DNA from 2 places in the Cronobacter dublinensis subsp. dublinensis LMG 23823 genome. Region 2 is predicted to be linked to the other one. Evidence: predicted binding sites of a transcription regulator. Region 2 holds the regulator's gene; the other holds the start of a gene.

Region 1 (12,325 bases), 1.3 Mb from region 2:
CGTCGGCATTGGGGCGCTCGGCTGGTTCTGGGAGATCCCGTTGGCCGATCACGAACGTCTGGTGGATGTAAACCTCAAAGGCGTCATCTACGGCGCGCACGTAGCGGTAAAACATTTCATTGCCCAGGGCTTCGGCGTGCTGATCAACACCGGCTCCGTGGACAGCGAAGTGCCGCTCGCGTTTCAGTCGAGCTACGCCGCCACCAAAGCGGCGGTCCTGAGCCTCGGGCGCACTATCAACGAAGAGCTGCGGCTCAATGACTATAACGACATCAAAGTGGCGACCATCATGCCGTGGGCGGTGGATACGCCGTGGTGGACCCACGCCGCCAACTATACCGGCCACGCGCCGCGCATGGCCGCGATGGACTCGCCGGAGAAAGTGATCGACGCGATGGTCAAAGCCTGCTTCAAACCGGAAGAGGAGATCCCGGTGGGCTGGAAGGCGCGCTCGTCTAACCTGTCGCACCATCTGTTCCCGGACATGACCGAGAAACTCTCGGCGAAGGTGATAAGCCGCTCGGTGGAAAAAGCGCAACCGCTGGCGCCAACGACCGGTGCGATTTATCAGCCGATGGCCGACACGACGACCATCGACGGCGGCATTCGGGCGCGCATGAAGGAAGAGGATAAAGACCGCTAAAGGTGAAACCCGCCGGGAGGCCCGGCGGGTGCGGCTTAAAAATCGTAGCTCATGGAGAGTTTCAGCGTGCGCGGTTTGCCCTGATAGAGGTAAATGCCGCTGCTTTCCACGGTCGACCAGTATTTCTCATTGGTGACGTTATCGATGCCCGCGCGCCACGTCACGGTATTCTGCTGATCGTTAAGCGTCATGCGGTAACGCACGCCGAGATCGAGCGTGGTGAAGTCGTCCAGCTTGCGGGTGTTGGCGGCGTTAACGTACTGCTCGCCGGTGTGGTTCACCCAGGCGCTGGCGGTCAGCCCCTCGACCGGCGCGATATCCACCTCGCCGCCCACGCGCATCGCGAAGCGCGGCACGCCGACGGCGTCGTGACCGTCATTCGCGCCGTCTTTGGTGCGGGTCATTTGCGGGTCAATCCAGGTGGCGCTGGCGTTCAGGCGCAGCCCCAGCACCGGCTCGCCGAAGAGGTTCAGCTCCACGCCGCGGTTGCGCTGCTCGCCGCTGAGCGCGTAGATATTGGTGACGCTGTCCTGGGTGGCGACGGGCTTTTTGATTTCAAAGGCGGTCAGCGTGCCGCCGAGCCGCCCGAAGTCAATTTTCACGCCTGCTTCATTCTGCTTTGAATGCAAAATGCCGGTGCTCTCCCCGTAGTTGGCGGCGGTAGCCGGCGCGCTGCCGCCAGGCTCCAGCGATTCGGTATGGTTGGCGTAAAGCGATACCTGTTCGGTCGGCTTGTAAACGATGCCGTAAGTCGGCATCCAGCGGCTGTCGTTAAAGCGCGAATCGAGAGTTTCATCGCCCGTTTTGGCGCTGTATTTGCGCACCACCACTTTCTGATGGCGCGCGGCGACCGTCAGCAGTACCCGGTCATCCAGCACGCCGAGCGTATCGCTCAGCAGCCAGCCCTGGGTGCGCGAGCGGCCGGTGGTCGGCGGCGAGCCGTAGTTGCCGCTGGCGCTGGCGTTGGGCGGGCGGCCCACGTCGCGCGGATCGTAAATATTGACGGTTTTGGTGGTTTTCGCCATGCGCCAGGCCGTGGCGTCGCGGCGCGCGATGGCCGAATACCCCAGGTTCACCTGATGCGAAATAAACCCGGTGTCAAAGCGCCCGCGCACGCCGCCCATCCCGCTGGCATTATCGATAATTCGGTTGGTATCCATGCGACCCATCGTGGCGTCGCCGTCGGCGTTAATCAGCCGCGGTGTGGCGTACAGCCCTTTCTCATGGCTGTGCTGGCCGCCGAAGCCGCCATAGAGCGTCCAGTCGTCGGCGAGCGCATACTCAGCGCGCGCCATGCCGAACTGGCTTTCGAGATCGCTGTAAACCCAGTCCTGGCTGTAATTCTGCGTTGCTTTCGGCACGGCCGGAATGAAATCGACATTGCGAACATCCACCCCGATTCGCCCGCCGTGGAAGCCCTGTTTCTGATAACCCAGATCGAGCGAGGTTTTGAGGCGATCGCCTTTATAATCCAGGCCGACGGAAGCAAAGGTAGTGCGGCGCTTTTCATTATCCACCGCCGTCTCGCCTTCGCGCTGCACCAGGTTTACGCGCACGCCGAACTGGTCCGTCTCGCCGAAACGCCGTCCGGCATCCAGCGTGACGCCCGCCTGACGTGCTGAGGTGTAATCGACGCCAAGCCGGGTGAGCGGCAGGGCGTCGGCATGTTTCGGCTCAAGGTTGATAACGCCGCCCACGCCGGTGGTGGACGCGCCGTTGACCAGCGCGTTGGCGCCTTTGAAGATCTCGACGCGGTCAACCATCGCCATCTCCACCACCTGACGCGGCATCACGCCGCCAAGACCGCTGAAGGTCATGTCGTCGCCTTCCAGCGCAAAGCCGCGAATGCGGTAGGTCTCCTGGAAGTTGCCGTAGCCCTGCACGTTCTGCACGCCCGCATCGTTACGCACCACGTCAGCGACGGTGCGCGCCTGCTGATCTTCCACGAGCTTTGAGGTAAAGCTGATGACGTTAAACGGCACGTCCATCGCGCGCTGCTCGCCGAGCATCCCGAGCCGCCCGCCGTGCGCCACCTGACCATCCAGATAGGCGGGTGGCGGCGTGTCGCCGCCCGGCGTAAACGCCTCGCGGGCGGCCTGCACCACGATAGTCTCTTCCGCGTGCGCGTAAGACGCGGCGCAGCCCACGGCCATCGCCAGCAGCGTCTGGCGTAACGTTACGTGTTTCATCCCCGAGGTTGTCCTGTCATTATTTTTGTAAGGAAACGGGCCCCTTGTCGGGCCCGTAAACGGTTATTTCAGGTCGATGCGCACCACCTGCTCCGGCCCTTTGGTGGAGTGGTCTTTGTTAAAAGGCTGTTTGACGGTGACCCACAGCGTCTGGCCATCTGGCGAGAGCAGCAGGCTGTTCGGATTCGGCGGCAGATCCCACTGCTTTTTCACCTTATAGGTGGCGGCGTCAAGGCTCAGGAGTTTTCCGCCGTCGCGCCGGGTGATGTAGATCTCCTGGCGCTGCGGGTTGAATTTCACCGCCAGTGAATCGCCCACGTCGAGCTGTTTAATGACGTCGCCGCTGCGGATATCCAGCACCAGCGTGGTTTTCGCTTTCGAATTGTCGGTGACGAACAGGCGGCCGGTCGCCGGATCTTCCGCCATGTTCAGCAGCAGCGCCGGTTTGTCGCCAAGCGGTTTCCAGCGCTTCTCAATGCGCTGCGTGGTCGGGTTGATAACAAGAATTTCGCCGCCGCCGTTCGCCGCGTAGATCCGTTGCGTGGCTGGGGAGAAGTGCAGGCCCGTGACCCATTTGCCCGCGTTTTTAATGCGTTTTTTAAGCTTCAGCGTTTTCGCGTCAACCACCCAGATCACCGCCGGATCGGCGACGGCACCGACATACAGCATGCCGTCGTGCCAGAGAATTTCACGCGCCCCGGACGGGAAGCCTTTCTCGTTACGCTCGCCAAACAGCAGGCGACCGGTGATTTTCCCGGTGGCGGTGTCGAGCGCGCTGATGCCGCCATCGAGCGAGTTGGTCACCCAGACCGTTTTACCGTCCGGCGCGGTGGCGATGCCGAAATTTTTCAGGTCGGTATGGGTTTCGCCGAGCGTGATCAGCGACTGCGGATCGAGCCTGTAAATTACGCCGCCCTGCACGTCCTTAAACGACTGCGCGGTGGCGACATAGAGCGCGTTGCCCGCCGGGCTTAGCGCCATCTCATACACGCCGTAAGCGAGTTCGCGCTTCACGAGGTGATCGTGCTGGGTGTGTGCTGCGGGAGCCGGAGCGGTGGCCGGGGCGGGGGAAGGGTGTGTCGCGCAGCCGATAAGGGCGAGCGTCACCAGCAGCGCCAGGGCGCCGGTCTTGTGGTTCATCAGACAACTCCATTTGGTTTAACTTATTGTCAGATAACGCAAAAGGGGATTTTCCCGGCGTCTGCGCCAGCGGATCCTGCCATAAACTGAAACACCCTTTCACAGAAGTTGAGAATGTTACTAATAATCATTTGCAATTGAAAGCGAAAATCATCGGCGCGAACAGGCCGCTAAAAGGCAGGGAAAATGCGCAAAAGAGGAAGGAAATAACCGTAAACGCCAGAGTGGGGTCTCCGGCGTCGTGCTCAGCACTCGCGCAGCGCTTTCACCAGACGCGCCATCTCATCGAGCAGGCGCTCGCGATCGGCGTGACGGTCGCGCAGCGACGTGGTGGAACGGCGTTCGATGAAACGCGTCGGCAGCAGCGTCGAGCCGCCGTCGCCGTGACCGGTGAGGCGCGCCACCATCCGGCGCACCGATTCCGCGCCGAGGCGGTTGAAATCCTGCTCGACGGTGGTGAGCGGCGGAATGAAATAGGCACTGTCCGGCGTGTCGTCATAGCCAATCACCGAGACATCCTGCGGCACGCGCAGGCCGAGCTCGTCCAGCGCGCTCATCGCGCCGAAGGCCATCTGGTCGTTAGCCACCAGCAGCGCGGTGATGTCGCGCCGCGTGCGAAACAGGCTGAGCGTCTGCTGCCAGGCATCTTTCGAACTCCAGTCGCCGTGCAGCAGCGCGCAGGCGCGCAGGCCGCGCTCCGCCAGTACTTCCTGCCAGCAGGCGAGACGCATTGCCGAGGCGACCGAATGCGCGGGCCCTGCGAGTAGCGCTACCTGCCGATGCCCGGCATCAAGCAGAAACTCCACGCTCTGGCGCGAGCCGTCGCGCGGATCAAAGCTCACGTGAAACACGTCGCTGTCGGCGGGCACGTCGAGAAACTGGCACAACAGATCGCTGTTTTGCGCCGCGAGTGTCGCCGCCGCGTCGGCCCCGAGCGGCAGGTTGATGATAACCCCGTCCACTTTCTGCGCGCGCATCTCATTTAGCGAGCGTTGCAGCTCCTCCAGCGCGCCGGTTTCCAGGGTGGCGATCACCACGCTGTAGCCCGCCCGCGCGGCGTGGCTTTTAATGGCGGCGGCAATCTGCGACGGCGCGTGGAGCGCGAGAGAGACGGTAATAAAACCGAGCGTGCGGGTGGCTTTGCCCGCCAGCAGCTGCGCGCTGCGGTTTGGCACAAACTGTAACGCCTCCATGGCCTCCAGCACCCGCTGTCGGGTGGCGGGCGACACCAGCGCCGGTTTGTTAAGCACGCGCGACACCGTCTGGTGCGACACCCCGGCCTTCTGCGCCACGTCATCCAGCGTGCTGAGTCGTTTTTTCATCGCCTTTCCTCTGCCTCTCGTCGGCGCAATGATCGGTGATGGCGGCGGCGAAAGTCAATTTCTGGCGTGAAATGTCGTGCGCTAACATTATCGGTGTGATGAAGATCCCATTTCTGGATCCATTCATGGCTGTGATGTGATCCAGGTTCTCATTCTGAAAAGCCGCTGTTCGCGATCCGCCCGGTTTCCCGCCATGCTGATTATCAATGTTAGCGCACGACATTTTTTGATTTCCAGGGAACCATCATGACAGAAAACCCCACCACCACTGCTTTTAACGAGCTGCAGACGCGCCCGCTGGCGACCATCCTTGCCCGTAACGACTGGCAAAATCCGGCTATTACCAGCGTGAACCGCCTGCCTTCCCACACGCCGCTGCACGGCTGGCGTGACGCCTGCCAGGCGCGCCGGGGCGACGCCTCCGACGCCGTGCTGTCGCTCGACGGCGAGTGGCAGTTCAGCTTTTTCTCAAGCCCTCATCAGGTGCCGGATGTCTGGCTGGCGGCCGATCTCACGGATGCCCGAGCCACAACGGTGCCGTCGAACTGGCAGATGGAAGGCTATGACACCCCGATCTACACCAACGTGCGCTACCCGATCCCGGTCAACCCGCCGTTTGTGCCGGACGACAACCCGACCGGCTGCTATTCGCGCGATATCGACGTGCCGCAGGCGTGGCTCGAAGCGGGCCGCACGCGCATCGTCTTCGGCGGCGTGAACTCGGCGTTTTATCTCTGGTGTAACGGGCAGTGGGTGGGGTACTCCCAGGATAGCCGTCTGCCAGCGGAGTTCGATCTCACTGACGTGCTGCACGCGGGCCGCAACCGCCTGTGCGTGCTGGTGCTGCGCTGGTCGGACGGCACGTATCTGGAAGATCAGGATATGTGGCGCATGAGCGGGATTTTCCGCCCGGTGAGCCTGCTGCATCTCCCGGAGCAGGCCTTCGCAGACGTGCGCGTCCATACCGAGCTTGCGCCATCGCTGCGCCACGCCACGCTGTTTAGCGAGGTGGAGGTGACGTCCGCCGCGCGCGGGCTCAGCGTCAGCCTGGCGCTGTGGCACGGCGACACCGAAGTGGCGAGCCAGACGCGGGCGCTCGGCTCCGCCCCGATTGATGAGCGCGGTAACTACCCGGAGCGCGTGACGCTCTCGCTCGATGTCGACAATCCGCTGCTCTGGAGCGCCGAAGCGCCGCACCTCTACCGCGCGGTCGTGACGCTGCTGGACACTGACGGTATGGCGTTAGTCTCCGAGGCGCACGACGTCGGCTTTCGTCGCGTGGAAATCCACAATGGCCTGCTGACGCTCAATGGCCAGCCGCTGCTTATTCGCGGCGTCAACCGCCACGAGCATCACCCGGAAAAAGGCCAGGCGGTGGATGAGGCGGCGATGGTGCAGGACATCCTGCTGATGAAGCAGAACAACTTTAACGCCGTGCGTTGCTCGCACTACCCCAACCAGCCGCGCTGGTATGAGTTGTGCAGCCGCTACGGGCTTTACGTGGTGGATGAAGCGAATATCGAAACCCACGGCATGGAGCCGATGAGCCGCCTGTCGGATGACCCGGTGTGGCTTGGCGCCTACAGCGAGCGCGTCACCCGGATGGTGAAATGCAACCGTAACCACCCGAGCATTATTATCTGGTCGCTCGGCAATGAGTCGGGCAACGGCGCGACCCACACCGCGCTCTACAACTGGATCAAGCATCAGGACCCGACGCGCCCGGTGCAGTATGAAGGCGGCGGGGCGGATACGCGCGCCACCGACATCATCTGCCCGATGTACGCCCGGGTAGAAACGGATCAGCTTATCCCGGCGGTGCCGAAATGGTCGATTAAAAAGTGGATCTCGATGCCCGGCGAAACCCGCCCGCTGATCCTCTGCGAATACGCCCACGCGATGGGCAACAGCCTCGGTAATTTTGCCGACTACTGGGACGCGTTCCGCCAGTATCCGCGCCTGCAGGGCGGGTTTATCTGGGACTGGGCCGACCAGGCCATCACGCGCGTGGAGCCGGACGGCAGCCGCTGGTGGGCCTACGGCGGCGATTTCGGCGACACGCCGAACGACCGACAGTTCTGCATGAACGGGCTGGTCTTCCCGGACCGCACGCCGCACCCGGCGCTGTATGAGGCGAAGCATCAGCAGCAGTTCTTCCAGTTCCGGCTGGTGAGCGAAAGCCCGCTGCAAATCGAAGTGACCAGCGAATACCTGTTCCGCGACAACGACAACGAGCGCCTGGTCTGGAGCGTCGAGGTGCGCGGCGAAACACGCATCAGTGGCGAAACCGCGCTGGAGCTTGGCCCACAGGAGAGCTGCGTGCTGACGCTCAGCGAGAACGGCTTTAGCGCTCAGGCGGGCGACGACGCCATCTGGCTGCACGTGCGCGTGGAACAGCCGCAGGCGACGGCGTGGTCGCCGGAGGGGCATCTCAGCGCCTGGGCGCAGTGGCCGCTTGCCGCGCCGCTGGCGCTGCCCGAACCGCCGGTGGCGGGCGAAGCGCCCGCGCTTGAGATAGCCGACGCGGAATTTGTCATCCGCCATGGGCGTCAGGTCTGGCGCGTCAGCCGCGCCAGCGGGCTGCTTACCCAGTGGAGCGACGACGGCGAAGATCAACTGCTGACGCCGCTTGCCGATCAGTTTATTCGCGCGCCGCTGGATAACGATATCGGCGTCAGCGAAGTGGAACGCATCGACCCGAACGCCTGGGTGGAGCGCTGGAAAGCGGCGGGGCTGTATGACGCCGAACACCGCTGCCTGGCCTGCGAGGCGCAAACCACCCGCGAGGGCGTGGAAGTGCGCGTGCAGCACGCGTATTTCGCCCGCGGTCTGGCGGACGGCCCGGCCATTCTCAGCCGCTGGCGTATGGTCGTGGATAACCAGGGCGCCCTGCACTGCGATATCGACGTCGAGCGCAGCCCGGCGCTGCCGCCGCTGCCGCGTATCGGCGTCGTCTGCCAGCTGCGCGGCGGCGAAGAGACGGCCAGCTGGCTCGGCCTCGGCCCGCATGAGAACTACCCGGACCGGCTGAGCAGCGCCTGTTTCTCACGCTGGACGCTGCCGCTTGCTGAGCTCTCCACGCCGTACATTTTCCCTACTGAGAACGGCCTGCGCTGCAATACCCGCGAGCTGAACTGGAACGGCTGGCTGGCCGAGGGCGAGTTTCATTTCTCGTTAAGCCCGTACGGTACCCGCCAGCTCATGGAGACCAGCCACTGGCACAAACTGCAGCCGGAGGCGGGCATCTGGCTCACGATTGACGGTTTCCATATGGGCGTCGGCGGGGATGACTCCTGGACCCCGAGCGTGCACCCGGAATATCTGCTGAGCGCGCGGGAATACCGCTACCGCTTTACCCTGCGCAGACGGCAAGGCTGACAGGGCGCGACCGCCGGGGCTTGCCCCGGCTTTAACAACAAAAACAGCCTCATTAACACGAAAGGTGAACGATGAATAAGCCTGCCCTGACCCCGGTTGAAAGACAGAACTTCCTATTCTTTTTGCTGTTCTTCTTTTTCTACTACTTCATTATGTCGGCCTACTTTCCGTTCTTTCCGGTGTGGCTCGCGGATGTCGCCCACCTGAATAAAACGGATACGGGGATCGTCTTCTCGTGCATCTCGCTGTTCGCGATTATCTTCCAGCCGGTGTTCGGGCTGGTGTCCGATAAGCTCGGGCTGCGTAAACATCTGCTGTGGACGATTACCGGCCTGCTGGTGCTGTTTGCGCCGTTCTTTATCTTTGTGCTTAAACCGCTGCTGGCGTTTAACATCTGGGTCGGGGCGTTTGTCGGCGGCTGCTATCTCGGCATCGTGTTTTCGAGCGGCTCAGGCGCCGTGGAGGCATATATTGAACGCGTGAGTCGCGCCAATAATTTTGAATATGGCAAAGTGCGCGTCTCCGGCTGCGTGGGCTGGGCGCTGTGCGCCTCCATGACCGGCATGCTGTTTGGCGTGAACCCCAATATCATCTTCTGGGTGGCCTCGGCGTGCGCGCTGATACTCGCAGGCGTCCTGTGGTTCTCACGCCCGGCGGGGGAGAGCGGCAACCTGATTTCCGGCACCCAGGAGACCAGCCAGGCGTTCTCGATGAAGCTTGTGAGCGAGCTGTTCAGAATGCGCAGCTTCTGGGCGTTTATCATCTACGTGGTGGGCGTGGCGAGCGTTTATGACGTCTTCGACCAGCAGTTCGCCAACTTCTTCAAAGGCTTTTTCTCAAGCCCGGAGCGTGGCACGCAGATCTTCGGCTTCGTCACCACCGGCGGCGAGCTGCTCAACGCCACCGTAATGTTCTTCACGCCGTTTATCATCAACCGCATCGGCAGTAAAAACGCGTTGCTGATAGCGGGCGCCATTATGTCTATGCGCATTATCGGCTCGTCGTTCGCCACCGCCGACTGGCAAGTTATCGTGCTGAAAACGCTGCATATGTTCGAGCTGCCGTTCCTGCTGGTGGGCACCTTTAAATACATTTCGGCGGTGTTTGACCCGCGCCTTTCCGCCACGCTGTTCCTGGTAGGCTTTAACCTCTCGAAACAGCTCTCCGGCGTTGTGCTCTCCACCTGGGCGGGGCGGATGTACGACACGGTCGGCTTCCAGCAGACCTATTTGATACTGGGGCTGATTACGCTTGGCTTTACCGTCATCTCTTTCTTCACGCTACAGGGTCGGCCGCGCGCGGCGCTTGAGAAATCGCCCGACTCCTCGCTTGCCTGACGCCCACACCCTGACGGGGGAGCCCGGCTCCTCCGTCATTCCCCTGAATGAATAAATTGCATAGCATTGACGTCAGAAATCTGTCCATTTATGGAAGAGTGGCGGGCCGCTTTCTTATACACTATGTGCCGCTATGGTAATCCGCCCGTTCCGACGCGGCCTCCAGAGAGCCGGTGATAAGGCTTCTGCCGCGCAAAAAAGAGTGAGACAGATGGAAATCAAACACAAAAAAAACCGTTCGCTTTACATTCCCTACGCCGGTCCGGTTCTGCTGGAGTTTCCGCTACTGAATAAAGGCAGCGCCTTCAGCATGGAGGAGCGCAGCAACTTCAACCTGTTGGGGCTGCTGCCGGAAGTGGTGGAAACCATTGAAGAGCAGGCGGAGCGCGCGTGGCGACAGTTTGAAGATTTCAAAACGGATATTGATAAACACATTTACCTGCGCAACATCCAGGACACCAACGAAACCCTGTTCTACCGCCTGCTGGAAAACCATCTCGAAGTGATGATGCCCATCATCTACACCCCGACGGTGGGCTCCGCCTGTGAACGTTTCTCTGAGATCTACCGCCGCGCCCGCGGGGTGTTTATCTCCTGGCCGAACCGCCACAACATGGACGACATTCTGCAAAACGTGCCGATCCATAACATCAAAGTGATCGTGGTGACCGACGGCGAGCGTATTCTCGGCCTCGGCGACCAGGGCATCGGCGGCATGGGCATTCCTATCGGCAAGCTCTCGCTCTATACCTCCTGCGGCGGCATCAGTCCGGCTTACACGTTGCCTATCGTGCTGGATGTCGGCACCAACAACCAGCAGCTGCTGAACGATCCGCTCTACATGGGCTGGCGTCATCCGCGCATCACCGATGACGAGTACTACGCCTTTGTCGATGATTTCATCCAGGCCGTGAAACAGCGCTGGCCGAACGTGCTGCTGCAGTTTGAAGACTTCGCGCAGAAAAACGCGATGCCGCTGCTGGAGCGCTATCGCGACGAAATCTGCTGCTTTAACGATGATATCCAGGGCACCGCGGCGGTCACGCTCGGCACGCTGATTGCGGCGAGCCGCGCGGCAGGCAGCCAGCTTTGCGAGCAGAAAATCGTCTTCCTCGGCGCAGGCTCCGCCGGGTGCGGCATCGCCGAGCAGATCATCGCCTGGATGCGCACCGAAGGCGGCTTAACCGACGAGCAGGCGCGGGCGCGCGTTTATATGGTCGACCGCTTCGGCCTGCTGACCGACAACATGCCGAACCTGCTGTCGTTCCAGTCGAAGCTGGTGCAAAAACGCGAGAGCCTGCAGGGCTGGGATACGCAAAGCGATGCCCTCTCGCTGCTGGATGTGGTGCGCAATGCCAAACCGGACATTCTGATTGGCGTTTCCGGCCAGACCGGGCTCTTCACCGAAGAGATCATCCGCGAGATGCATAAGCACTGCGCGCGCCCGATCGTGATGCCGCTTTCCAACCCGACGTCACGCGTCGAGGCGACGCCGCACGACATCCTGAACTGGACCGACGGCGCGGCGCTGGTGGCGACGGGCAGCCCGTTCCAGCCGGTAACGGTGAAAGAGAAAACCTACCCGATTGCCCAGTGCAACAACGCGTACATCTTCCCCGGCATCGGGCTGGGGATTATTTCGTCCGGCGCGCTGCGCGTTACCGATGAAATGATGATGGCGGCGAGCGAAGCGCTGGCGTCCCATTCGCCGCTCGTTAATACCGGCAGCGGGCTGGTGCTGCCGCCGCTGACCGACATTCAGCAGGTGTCGAAGGATATCGCGTTTGCGGTAGGGAAAATGGCGCAGCAGCAGGGTGTGGCGGTGAAAACCTCCGCCGAGGCGCTGTTGCAGGCCATTGAAGAAAACTTCTGGCTGCCGGAGTATCGCAGCTATCGCCGCACGTCTATCTGAGGCGGCTTCACGCTGGCGCGTCGCGCCAGCGTGTTTCACATCCGGCGCGTCACCCGCGCCACTGCATCCAGAGACACTTGCCCGCCACGGTCGTTATCAGCGAACAGATAACCGACACCACCGCAAGCTCAATAAAATACGCGTTAAAGTCATCCAGAAACGGCACCACGTTCACCACCGCAGCGACGTCGCGCAGCTCGGTGGCGTGCAGCAGGGCGAACAGCAGGTGCGGAAGGTTTAAAAAGAAAAAGATAAACAGCAGGCAAAAGATAATGGATTCAACGGTGTTGGCCGGGGTGACTCTCATTGACGCGCTCGGTTCTGAATAAAGGACAACCCCGACAACGCCTGGCGCCACGGGATCTGGCCTCGCATCATACCTGAAACCGCGCCCCGACCACAGG
Region 2 (12,325 bases):
TCGCCATCCAGATAGCGAGGCAGACCAGCCAGTTGCAGAGCGCGCCTTTGAAGAACAGCACGGCGGCGGGGGCGCTGGTTTTCGCGAGCGCGACGGTGTGCAGAAGGCTGGTGTCCACCGGCAGCAGGCTACCGCCGCCCCAGCTGTAAAGCAGGGCGACAAACACCGACCCTGCCAGGTTGCCAAGCCAGGTTTGCGGCAGGATAGTCCACATCTGACCGTGGCTGATGGCGCCCGCTTTTACGCCGAGCGTCAGGAACATGGTGTGACCGGTGAAAAGTTCGGAGCCGGCGATAATGACGAGCGTCAGCGCGATGCCGAACGTAGCGCCCATCACCAGCGGACGCACGGCAGGCTCAAGCAGGTTGCCAAGCGTGAAAATCAAAATAATCCCGAGCCCCACGTAGGCGCCCGCCATCGCGGAGCTGACCCAGAAACCCAGAGGATTATTTGCCGAGAGGCGAGCGATGCGGGCCGCATTCGCCGCGCACTTGTTGATCGTGTCGGTAAACATAGTGGTTATCCTAAAAAGTGAGTGAAATCAAAAAGTAAAAAGTTCGCCTGATGGCGGCGCGTCGGTGTCCCGCGCGCGTATTTGTTGTTGTCCTTAACGGGCGCCCCGGTAAGCGGAACGCCGATGGAACATTTTTTTTGAGTGCTGGCGCGTTAAGCGCCGTGGTGGATGCGCTGCGCTTATCCACCCTGGAACGTGTATCGGGCCGAAGGGCGGGTAAGCGCAGCGCACCCGCCGGAAACCCGGAAGGTTACGCCTTAACCTGTACCTGACCGTCCTTCACGCGTGCTTCGAAATGCGCTACGGAACGGCTTTCATCTTCCATACAGAGCCCGTCGCGCAGGCGGAAGCGCTGTTTTTTCAGCGGGCTTGCCACCCACAGGTCACCCTGATGTTCGGCGATAATGCCGCGCGACAGGACGCTTGCCTCGAAAAACGGGTCGATATTGCTGATGGCGTAGACCTCTTCGTTAGCGCGCGGACGGAAAACCGCCACCTGATGTTTACCGACCAGCGCGCAGACGCCGGTTGCCGGGACAATATCCTCAAGCTTGCAAATGGTGTTCCACTGGCTCATACGGTTTCCTCCACGAAGGTGACGGGGATACGCTCATAAGGCGTGGCCGGACGATGCTGCTGGCGCTCCGGCACCACCTGCACGTTCGGGTCGCGGCGATCGCTGTTGACGAAGTGTTTGAAGCGGCCCTGCGCCTGCGGGTTGTTGACCGTTTCGGTCCACTCGCAAATCACCGCCTCGCGCAGGCGGGTCATTTCGGCTTCCAGCTGGCTGTTGAGGCCCAGTTTGTCGTCGATAATGACGCGCTTCAGGTAGTCGATGCCGCCTTCCATGTTGTCCAGCCACGGCGCGGTACGCGTCAGTTTGTCGGCGGTGCGGATGTAGAACATCATGAAGCGGTCGAGATAGCGCACCAGGGTCTCTTTATCGAGATCCGCCGCCAGCAGGTCGGCGTGGCGCGGTTTCATGCCGCCGTTGCCGCAGACATACAGATTCCAGCCTTTTTCGGTGGCGATGATGCCCACGTCTTTGCCCTGGGCTTCGGCGCATTCGCGCGTGCAGCCAGAGACGCCGAATTTCATTTTGTGCGGGGTGCGGATGCCTTTGTAGCGGTTTTCCAGCTCGACGCCGAAGCCCACGCTGTCGCCGACGCCGTAACGGCACCAGGTGCTGCCGACGCAGGTTTTCGCCATGCGCAGCGCTTTGGCGTAGGCGTGACCGGTTTCAAAGCCCGCGTTAATCAGCTGACGCCAGATTTCCGGCAGATCATCTTTCTGCGCGCCGAACAGGCCGATGCGCTGAGAGCCGGTGATTTTGGTATAGAGATTAAATTCGCGGGCGATGCGGCCCACTTCCATCAGCCCTTCCGGGGTGATTTCGCCGCCCGCGGAGCGCGGGATGACCGAGTAAGTGCCGTCTTTCTGGATATTTGCCAGGAAGTTGTCGTTGGTATCCTGCAGCGGCGTGTGCTGCGGTTTGAGGATGTACTCATTCCAGCAAGAGGCCAGCAGGGAGCCGACGGTCGGTTTACACACTTCGCAACCGTAACCCTGGCCATGTTTTTCCAGCAGTTCGTCAAAGGATTTAATGCCTTCGACGCGGATCAGGTGGTAAAGCTCCTGGCGCGAGTAAGCGAAGTGCTCGCACAGGTTGTTGGTCACTTCGATGCCCTGTTTGGCGAGCTCGGCGTTCAGCACCTGCGTCACCAGCGGGATACAGCCGCCGCAGCCCGTACCGGCTTTGGTTTCCGCTTTCAGCGCCGCAACGGTGTGGCAGCCTTTATTGATAGCGGCGATAAGCGCGCCTTTGGTGACGTCAAAACAGGAGCAAATCTGCGCGCTGTCCGGCAGTTTATCGACGCCAATAGACGGTTTGCCCTGGCCCGCGTGCGACGGCAGGATCAGCGAGTCCGGGTTTTCCGGCAGCTCAATGGCGTTCAGCACCAGTTGCAGCAGGTTGCCGTAATCGCTGGTATCGCCCACCAGCACTGCGCCGAGCAGCGTTTTATTGTCTTCGCTGACGATGAGGCGTTTGTAGACTTCTTTGCTTTCGTCGAGGAACACATAGCTGCGGGATTTCGGCGTGCGGCCATGCGCGTCGCCGATGCCGCCGACATCCACGCCCAGCAGTTTCAGTTTGGCGCTGAGGTCTGCACCTTCAAAGTAGTTGCTGGCGTTGCCAAGAATATGGTCGACCGCCACCTGCGCCATTTTGTAACCCGGCGCCACGAGGCCGTAGACGCGGCTGTTCCAGCTGGCGCATTCGCCGATAGCGTAGATGTCCGGGTCGGAAGTCTGGCACCGATCGTTAATCATGATGCCACCGCGCGGGGCGATGGCCAGATCGCACTGTTTAGCCAGTTTGTCGCGCGGGCGGATGCCGGTGGAGAAGACGATAAAGTCGACTTCCAGCTCGCTGCCATCGGCAAAGCGCATAGTTTTACGGGCTTCGACGCCCTGCTGCACGATCTCCTGGGTGTTTTTGCTGGTATGCACCCTGACGCCCATGCTTTCGATTTTACGACGCAGCTGCTCGCCGCCCATCTGGTCGAGCTGTTCGGCCATGAGCATCGGCGCGAACTCAATAACGTGGGTTTCGACGCCTAAGTTTTTCAGCGCGCCCGCGGCTTCAAGCCCGAGCAGACCACCGCCCACCACTGCGCCGCGTTTGCTGCGGCGTGCGCAGGCTTCAATCGCGTTCAGATCTTCAATGGTGCGGTAGACAAAGCAGTCCTGCGTTTCGGCGCCTTTGATCGGCGGGATCCACGGGTAGGAGCCGGTCGCCATAATCAGTTTGTCGTAATAGACAGTGCGCCCGGCGCTGGAGTGGATCACTTTCTCCTGGCGGTTGATGGTGATGGCGCGCTCGCCCACCAGCACTTTCACGCCGTGCTTGTCGTAGTAGCCTTCGCGGACCAGCGACAGCTCTTCAGCGGTATGATGAGAGAAGTAGGAAGAGAGGTGCACGCGGTCATAGGCGATGCGCGGCTCCTCACAGAAGACGGTGATGTCGAACTGGCCTGGATCGGCTTTATCGAGAAGGTCTTCGATAAAGCGGTGACCAACCATGCCGTTACCGATAATAGCGAGTCTGACTTTGCTCATTTTTGCCTCGATTTCTTTTCTATTACCGCCTACCTTAACGATTCAGCCCCCCCGCTTATTGATGTAAATCAATTACACCTTTATATACCTCTTAATGGGTATATCCTTGATTTTTGTAGGTTTTTATAAGTGCTGGAATTGATTAGAGTTTCGCGAATGTTCGTTTTTTGAACCGTGGTGGAATGAATTTTCGCCAGAATGGTTTACGGCATGAATAGCGGGTGTAGCGTGAAAAAAGGCACAAACGAGGGCAGGACGAGAAGCGAAAACGGTGGGGGAAGATAAGGAAAGTTGTCCCTTCCCTGGCGGGAAGGGACAGAGGAGGCTTAGTGCGCCGCCGCGGTTTTCGCGTGCTGGCGATGGCGGGTCACAAAGCCCAGCGCAAAGCACATCACAAACACCACAGCGTAAAGACCGTTAGCGGTAAACAGCGCCGCCTGCGGACCGTGATTCGCCACAATCGGACCGGTCACGATAAAGGTCAGCATGGTGCCGACGGTGCCGCAGGTGAGGATAAAGTTAACCAGTTTCGGCGAGGAGACTTTGGTCTGCTGCGAGCCGAGCGTAATAATGGTGGTATAAATCGCGCTGGAGAAGAACCCGAGCGCCAGAATGAACCACGCCATATGTTCCGGCTTGCTGGTAATAAAGAAGTACATCAGCACGGTGGCGAGACCCGCCAGCACGGTCAGGATACGTTGCAAGTCAAAGAAGCGCAGAACGAAGCTGAAGACCCACATGCCAACCATGTAAGACATCCAGAAGTTGCTCACCAGCGTACCGGCGTCGTTCAGGTTCATGCCGAGGCCTTTGGTGGCGTACTCCGGCACCCAGCCAATAAAACCGAGCTGGCCCAGAATGTAGCAGAGCGCGGCGATGGAGAGGAACAGCACGCCCACGCCCCATTTTTCTTTGGCGACCGGCTGGTTTTCCTGCGGAGCATGTTTGCCAAGTACCGGGAAATCGCAGCCGAAGGTCAGGATGAAAATCGCCACGTAGACCAGGCCGATGCAGGCATAAACCCAGTACCATTCAATGCTGCGCGCCAGCAGGAAGGCGGCGACCATCGGGAAAATCATCCCGGCCATGCTGAAGAAGGAGTCGGTAAACAGCAGGCGGGAGCCGCGCTGGCGTCCTTCGTACATGTGCGTAATCAGGAAGGTCCCGATCGACATCGTTATCCCGCTCACCAGGCCGAGCACGAACATCGCGCCGGAGAAGAGCGTCAGGCTCTTACTGAACATCAGCGCGACGACGGCGAGCACCATCAACACAAAGCCAAAGCGCAGCTGGGTTTTCAGCGGCACGATTTCCATCAGCCAGGCGTTTAAAAAGATAGAGATCAGGATCCCGGCGTTCAGGAAGGTAAAGGTGTTACTCATGCTGGATACCGGCAGATGGAAATAGTCTGCGATATTGCCCATCACCATCCCGGTGACGATTACCAACGCGCCGGTGAGGGCGTAGGAAAAAAAGCTGATCCATGTGAGCTTAATACGGTTGCTGTTAGTCATGACTGGCCTGTGAATAGAAGTGTAAAGCGCGTTGACGGCGCCGTGAACATGGGCATTCTAGGGCGTAATGTGATCCAATAAAACAATCATTGATCACATGCTGTGTAAAACGACATTGTTTATATGATGGTCGTCACATAATTTCACACGCCTGATCCGATGAGCGCGTTTTCGCTGCGCGCTGGTACGTAAAACCAGGTAAATCTCTGGCACGTCATGCGATCGCTATTTAGAATCGACCCACTTGCTTTTTTCTGCTTCGTAAGGAATTCGTCATGCTCAAATCCACACTGGCGGCTGTTGCGGCTGTATTCGCGCTTTCTGCCCTTTCTCCTGCCGCGCTGGCGGCAAAAGGCGACCCGCACGTTCTGCTTACCACCTCTGCGGGAAATATTGAGCTGGAACTGAACAGCCAGAAAGCGCCTGCGTCGGTTAAAAACTTCGTTGATTACGTCAACAGCGGTTTTTACAACAACACCATTTTCCACCGCGTGATCCCGGGCTTTATGGTGCAGGGCGGCGGCTTCACGGCGGATATGCAGCAGAAACCGACCAATGCGCCGGTGAAAAACGAGGCGGATAACGGTCTGCCGAACACGCGCGGCACCATCGCAATGGCGCGCACTGCCGATAAAGACAGCGCCACCAGCCAGTTCTTTATTAACGTCGCCGACAACGCCTTCCTGAACCACGGCCAGCGCGACTTCGGCTACGCCGTTTTCGGTAAAGTGGTCAAAGGCATGGACGTCGCCGATAAAATCGCCCAGGTGCAGACCCACGACGTCGGCCCGTACCAGAATGTGCCGTCCAAACCGGTGGTGATCCTCTCCGCGAAAGTCCTGCCGTAACCCTCTTCCTGACGCGGGCAGGCTTGCCCGCGTCGTCTCGCTCCCGGCAAACCGGCCCATTGCTGCTTATACTTGTGGCACACGGGGTTACGTTCAGGGAGGCAAAATGGCCAGAAAACTCACCGACAGACAAAAGTCCCGGCTCTGGGACGCGCAGAAAAATCACAATTTCCAGGCCAGCAACCGGCTGGAAGGCATCGAGGTGCCTCTGGTGACCTTATCCCGCGAAGAAGCGCTGGCGCGCATTGAAGAGCTGAGGGGGCACTATGAGCGATAAATTCGGCGACGGGCGCGACCCCTATTTCTGGTCCGGTAGCGATGTGCTGCGCAACCGGCTGAACATTCATGCCGCGCAGGATCTGCAACACGCCGAGCGCGAGCTGACCTCGCTGCGCGCGGCGACGCTTGAACTCGGCCCCGTCCAGCGCGGGCTGCCGCACCTGTGTGCTATCCACCGCCAGCTGTTTCAGGATCTCTACGAGTGGGCGGGCGAGCTGCGAGAAGTGGATATCTACCAGGGCGAGACCCGCTTTGCGCATTTCGAATATCTCGAAAAAGAGGGCAACGCGCTGATGCAGGCGCTGGAAGATGAGGATTATCTCGTCGGGCTGGAGCCGGACGCGTTTGTCGCGCGTCTTGCGCACTATTACTGTGAAATCAACGTACTGCATCCATTTCGTACCGGCACCGGGCGCGCCCAGCGCGTGTTCTTTGAACAGTTGGCGCTGCACGCGGGCTACAGCCTCGACTGGCGGGATGTCGATGTCAACGACTGGCGCGCCGCGAATCAGGCGGGTGCGATGGGCGACCTGGCGCCGCTTGAGAAAATCTTCGCGCGCGTAGTGAGCGAGGCACGGGAAAGCGAGTAAACTGGCGCGGTTCTTTTTTTCGGAGCCGCCATGTTACTGCTTATCGACAACTACGATTCTTTCACCTGGAACCTGTTTCAGTATTTCAGCGAGCTGGGCGCAGAGGTGGTCGTCAGGCGCAATGACGAGCTGACGCCTGACGATATCGACGCGCTGGCCCCTGCGCATATCGTTATCTCTCCCGGCCCCTGCACGCCCAATGAAGCCGGTATCTCGCTGGAAGTCATCCGCCGCTACGCCGGGCGTCTGCCCCTTCTCGGCGTCTGTCTCGGCCATCAGGCTATCGGCCAGGCATTTGGCGCGGCGGTCGTGCGCGCGCAGAACGTCATGCACGGCAAAACCTCGGCTATCCGGCACAACAACACGGGCGTGTTCGCCGGGCTCAATAACCCGCTAACCGTGACCCGCTACCACTCTCTGATTATCGACCGCGCCACGCTGCCCGCCGAGTTTGAGATAACGGCCTGGACAGACGAGGGCGAAATCATGGGCATCCGGCATCGCCATCTGGCGCTGGAAGGCGTGCAGTTCCACCCGGAAAGCATTCTGAGCGAACAGGGCCATCAGCTCCTGGCGAACTTTCTGACGCGCTGAATTTTTATTGCCTTTTAGTGATTTTTTATTCATATTTTGTGCTTATCTTTTCATGTGCGATGGCACATTTACTGGATGGGCATGAAATGGCAACTGAAAAAACAGCAATTACGCGCGCCACCTTCGATGAAGTGATCCTGCCAATTTATGCACCGGCTGAATTTATTCCGGTGAAAGGCAAGGGCAGCCGCGTCTGGGATCAGCAGGGCAACGAGTATGTCGACTTCGCCGGCGGCATCGCGGTGACGGCGCTCGGCCACTGCCACCCGCGGCTGGTGGCGGCGCTGAAAGCGCAGGGCGAAACGCTCTGGCACACCAGTAACGTTTTCACCAACGAACCCGCGCTGCGCCTGGGGCAAAAGCTGGTGGACGCCACGTTCGCCGAGCGCGTTGTGTTTATGAACTCCGGCACCGAAGCCAACGAAACCGCGTTCAAGCTGGCCCGTCATTACGCCATCACGCGTCACAGCCCATACAAAACCAAAATCATCGCGTTTTATAACGCCTTTCACGGACGTTCGCTGTTTACCGTCTCCGTGGGTGGCCAGGCGAAATACTCCGACGGCTTCGGCCCGAAACCGGCAGATATCATCCATGTGCCCTTTAACGATCTCGACGCGGTTAAAGCGGTGATGGACGACCACACCTGCGCGGTCGTGGTGGAGCCGGTACAGGGCGAGGGCGGTGTGACCGCCGCGACGCCGGAATTTCTGCGCGGCCTGCGCGAACTGTGCGACGCCCATCAGGCGCTGCTGGTATTCGATGAAGTGCAGTGCGGCATGGGCCGCAGCGGTAAGCTCTTTGCCTATATGCACTACGGCGTGACGCCGGACATCCTCACCAGCGCCAAAGCGCTGGGCGGCGGCTTCCCGGTGAGCGCGATGCTGACGACGCATGAGGTGGCCTCGGCGTTTCACGTCGGCTCCCACGGCTCCACGTATGGCGGCAACCCGCTGGCCTGCGCGGTGGCGGGCGAGGCGTTCGATATTATCAATACCCCGGACGTGCTGAACGGTGTGGCGCACAAGCGCGAACAGTTCGTGCAGCATCTGAAGAAAACCGGCGAGCAGTACGGCCTGTTCAGCGATATCCGTGGTCTGGGCCTGCTGATTGGCGCCGAGCTGGCACCCGCTTTCCACGGACGAGCGCGCGATCTGCTCTACGCGGCAGCAGCCGAGGGGGTAATGGTGCTTAACGCCGGGCCGGACGTGATGCGTTTCGCGCCGTCGCTGCTGGTGGAGAGCACCGACATTGACGAAGGCATGGCCCGTTTTGCCCGCGCGGCGGCGCGCGTGGTGAACGGCTAATCAGCGTGACTGGCTCAGGCGCCGCCTGAGCCAGATGCCGTGGTGGGGCCGCTGGCGCCACGCCACGGAAGAGATCGTGTGCATGGTGCGCAGATGATCGAGAATACGCAGCAGGTGATGCTCCATCACGCTGAGCGGCCCTTCCGGCAATACCTCTTCGCCCTCCAGCACCGCCTCGTTTTGCGTCTCGCCCGGCGCGTCATATTCCAGCCGCTGCTGACAGCGTTGCAGCGCGATTTCACAGGCCTGTAAGTAGCGCGCCGCCGTTTCCTGCGTCAGCGAGGACTGCTCGCGCGCCAGCGTCGTTATCGCGTTGATGTGCTCGACGATAAACTGGCTGTGTGTCACCCACAGGCGCATATCCTCCAGATACTGGCTGTTAAAGCCCGGCTCCTGCATCGCCTGATTAAGCGAGTTATAGAGCGCGTTATGCGCCTGGTTGACGCGCATTCGCTGCCAGGCGAGCGGCGCGGGCTGCGGATCGTCGCTCAGGATCAGGCGCAGCGCCTCCTGGTCGGCTTCCAGCGCGTCGTGCGCATTCTGGCGCAACAGGCCGCTTTGCCACTGCGGCCAGAGCCAGACCATGCCCGCGAAGGCGATAAGACAGCCTGTCAGCGTGTCTATCAGGCGCGCCACGATGTACTGCTCGCCGTTGAGCGTCAGCAGTTGCAGCGAATAGACTGCCGTCACGGTGAAGCCAATCATCGCCCAGCCGTAATTACGCCGGATAATGAGATAGCTGATTAACGTCACCAGCAGCATGCCGAGCAGCGTATAGCCCTGCGGCACGTTCAGATGCAGCGTGATGCCCGCAATGATAAGCCCGGCGAGCGTGCCGCCCGCCCGGTGCAGAATGCGCACCCGCGTCGCGCCGTAGCCGTTTTGCGTAACAAAGAGCACCGTCATCAGGATCCAGTACGGCTTCGGCAGCTGAAACACGCTCGCCAGCAGGCCCGCCGCCGCGAGCATCACGCCAAGCCGCGCCGCCGTGCGCAGCGCCGCCGATTTGAACGACAGATAGCTTTTCAGCGCGGGCAGGAGCGGCAGGCGGCGCTGACCGTTGTCCATTAAATCGCGGGCATAAAGCGGGCGCTGGGTACGCAGCACACGGGCGATGCGGCTGAAATGGTATTCGCAAAACTGCCCGACCGGGTTGTCAGGGTGCTGGCGGGCGATTTTTGCGAGCGCCTCGATCTGCTTGTCCATCGTGAAGCGGCGCGAATAGCGGTGATAGAGGATATCGTCGGAGAGCGTGCGCAGGCGCGTCGCCACGGTTTGCGCCGTCCAGCGCAGCACCTCTTCAGCGTGGCTGCGCTCCACCAGCTTTTGCACTTCACCGGGTTGATGCAGCGAGACCGAGATATGCTCCTGGAGATCGAGCGCCACCTGAAAGGCGCGCAGCAGGCGCTTGTAGCCGTTCTGTCGGGTCGCGGCCAGCATCTGCAACTGCTGATAGCATTGGCTTATCTGATCCACCACTTTTTGCTGATGCACCAGCAGGGGCGGCAAGGCCTGCTCCGGGTCGGTATGGCGCGTCAGCAGGCTGTATTTAGCCTCGCAGTAGTCGGCGAGGCTTTGATAAATCAGGCTTAACGACTCGCGCAGTGGCTGTTCGCGCCATAGCCAGAACCAGAAGCCGTTAAACGCGCCATACCAGAGCGTGCCGAGAACATAGAGCAGCATCGGCTGCCAGACGGGCATATTCCCGGCGAGGCTTAACGTGAAAATCGCCGCGATAAGCGATGCGGGCAACAGGCGTGCATGCAGCGGGCTGATTTCCGCTGTCACGCCGAGCAGCAGCGCCAGCATCAGCAGAATGAGCGGCAGCGGCACCGCCTGCAACAGCAGAAACTGCACGGCGAGGCTGCTTAACGCAAACAGCGACGCGCCGATGATGAGCCGTTTGAAGAAGCGTTTATGCGGGGTATCGAGACCGGCAATGTTGCAGCACGCGGGCACCAGCGAGAACAACAGCCCCTGTTGTAAGTGACCCAGCAGCAATCCCACTGCGACCGGCAGGCTTAAGATCAGCGTTTGCCGCAAAGCGTAATTGATTTCAGGGTGATAGATAAGACGACGCCACATAGGGGAGAAGTATAGAAACAAAAACGGCGTGTTACCGAAGCGACACGCCGTTTTTTTCAGGAACCTTAGCGGGTTCCGTAAACCACGATGGTTTTTCCGTGCGCGGAGATCAGGTTCTGATCTTCAAGCATCTTCAGGATACGGCCCACGGTTTCGCGGGAGCAGCCCACGATCTGGCCGATTTCCTGACGGGTGATTTTGATCTGCATGCCGTCCGGGTGAGTCATGGCGTCCGGCTGTTTGGCGAGATTCAGCAGCGTCTGCGCGATGCGGCCCGTCACGTCGAGGAACGCCAGGTTACCGACTTTTTCAGAGGTGACCTGCAGGCGACGCGCCATCTGCGAAGAGAGACGCATCAGAATATCCGGGTTTACCTGAATCAGCTGACGGAATTTTTTGTAAGAGATCTCAGCCACTTCACAGGCAGTTTTAGCGCGAACCCAGGCGCTGCGCTCCTGACCTTCCTCGAACAAACCCAGTTCGCCGATGAAGTCTCCCTGGTTCAGGTACGAGAGGATCATCTCCTTGCCCTCTTCATCTTTGATCAGCACTGCCACTGAGCCTTTGACGATGTAGTACAGCGTCTCCGCTTTTTCACCCTGGTGAATCAGCGTGCTCTTAGATGGATACTTATGAATGTGGCAATGAGACAAGAACCATTCAAGAGTCGGGTCTGTTTGCGGTTTGCCAAGCACCATGCGCGGTTATCCTCTGTTTTAAACTGGCTCCAAAGACAGGGCGCGTAACCCCTGTCTGGCTTTGCAATCATCATCTTCCCGCATCCAGGGAAGTTGGCTGTCCGTGGACGTCGCAGCCGATAAATTGTCTCTCCTCTGCATACATGCGTAACATCAATGTATCGCCGCTGCATCCAGACTGTTTTAGCATAGCTTTTCACAGGTGTCTCCTGTTGTCTCGTTTCAGCTTGACGCAGGTCGCCTTCCGTTGCCTCTTATGACGGGGCCGAGTAATCTGTCAGTAAAATGAATAGCCTGGAGCGATTATCATGCACGCACGAGTGAAATGGGTGGAAGGCTTAACCTTCCTGGGCGAGTCGGCGTCAGGGCACCAGATCCTGATGGATGGCAACTCCGGCGACAAAGCGCCGAGCCCGATGGAAATGGTGCTGATGGCCGCCGGCGGCTGCAGCGCGATCGACGTGGTCTCTATTCTGCAAAAAGGCCGTCACGACGTGACCGACTGCGAAGTGAAGCTCACCTCCGAGCGTCGCGAAGAGGCGCCGCGCCTGTTTACGCATATCAACCTGCATTTCGTTGTGACGGGTAAAGAGTTGAAAGATGCGGCGGTTGCGCGTGCGGTAGACCTGTCGGCGGAGAAGTATTGTTCGGTCGCCTTGATGCTTGGCAAGGGCGTGAATATTACCCATTCGTACGAAGTGACAGAAGGGTAAGCGTGTGACGGCGGGCGGCGCTGCGCTGACCCGCCCAACGGCTTATCGATACGGCGTTACTGT

The links. The regulator CRP, encoded in region 2, controls carbon source genes, mostly activating them, when cyclic AMP is high. The targets are predictions, from matches to a motif close to ATGTGANNNNNNTCACAT.
Positions count from the first base shown of each region.
Region 1: AFK67_RS04480 (beta-galactosidase) is a predicted target of CRP. The motif match lies at 5,388-5,405, and genes of this name have one in related genera.

Region 1 is NZ_CP012266.1:965,077-977,401, forward strand. It holds gene AFK67_RS04455 (SDR family NAD(P)-dependent oxidoreductase) at 1-643, shown strand, start outside; gene AFK67_RS04460 (TonB-dependent receptor) at 679-2,832, opposite strand; gene AFK67_RS04465 (YncE family protein) at 2,896-3,972, opposite strand; gene AFK67_RS04470 (LacI family DNA-binding transcriptional regulator) at 4,218-5,294, opposite strand; gene AFK67_RS04480 (beta-galactosidase) at 5,541-8,672, shown strand; gene AFK67_RS04485 (oligosaccharide MFS transporter) at 8,744-10,009, shown strand; gene AFK67_RS04490 (NAD-dependent malic enzyme) at 10,221-11,921, shown strand; gene AFK67_RS04495 (hypothetical protein) at 11,971-12,228, opposite strand.
Region 2 is NZ_CP012266.1:4,079,211-4,091,535, reverse strand. It holds gene nirC (nitrite transporter NirC) at 1-514, opposite strand, end outside; gene nirD (nitrite reductase small subunit NirD) at 765-1,091, opposite strand; gene nirB (nitrite reductase large subunit NirB) at 1,088-3,634, opposite strand; gene tsgA (MFS transporter TsgA) at 3,961-5,148, opposite strand; gene ppiA (peptidylprolyl isomerase A) at 5,424-5,996, shown strand; gene AFK67_RS22320 (FicA/YhfG family antitoxin) at 6,103-6,273, shown strand; gene AFK67_RS18985 (putative adenosine monophosphate-protein transferase Fic) at 6,263-6,865, shown strand; gene pabA (aminodeoxychorismate synthase component 2) at 6,896-7,459, shown strand; gene argD (bifunctional acetylornithine/succinyldiaminopimelate transaminase) at 7,546-8,766, shown strand; gene AFK67_RS18970 (YccS/YhfK family putative transporter) at 8,767-10,851, opposite strand; gene crp (cAMP-activated global transcriptional regulator CRP) at 10,917-11,549, opposite strand; gene AFK67_RS18960 (OsmC family protein) at 11,858-12,262, shown strand; gene AFK67_RS18955 (phosphoribulokinase) at 12,319-12,325, opposite strand, start outside.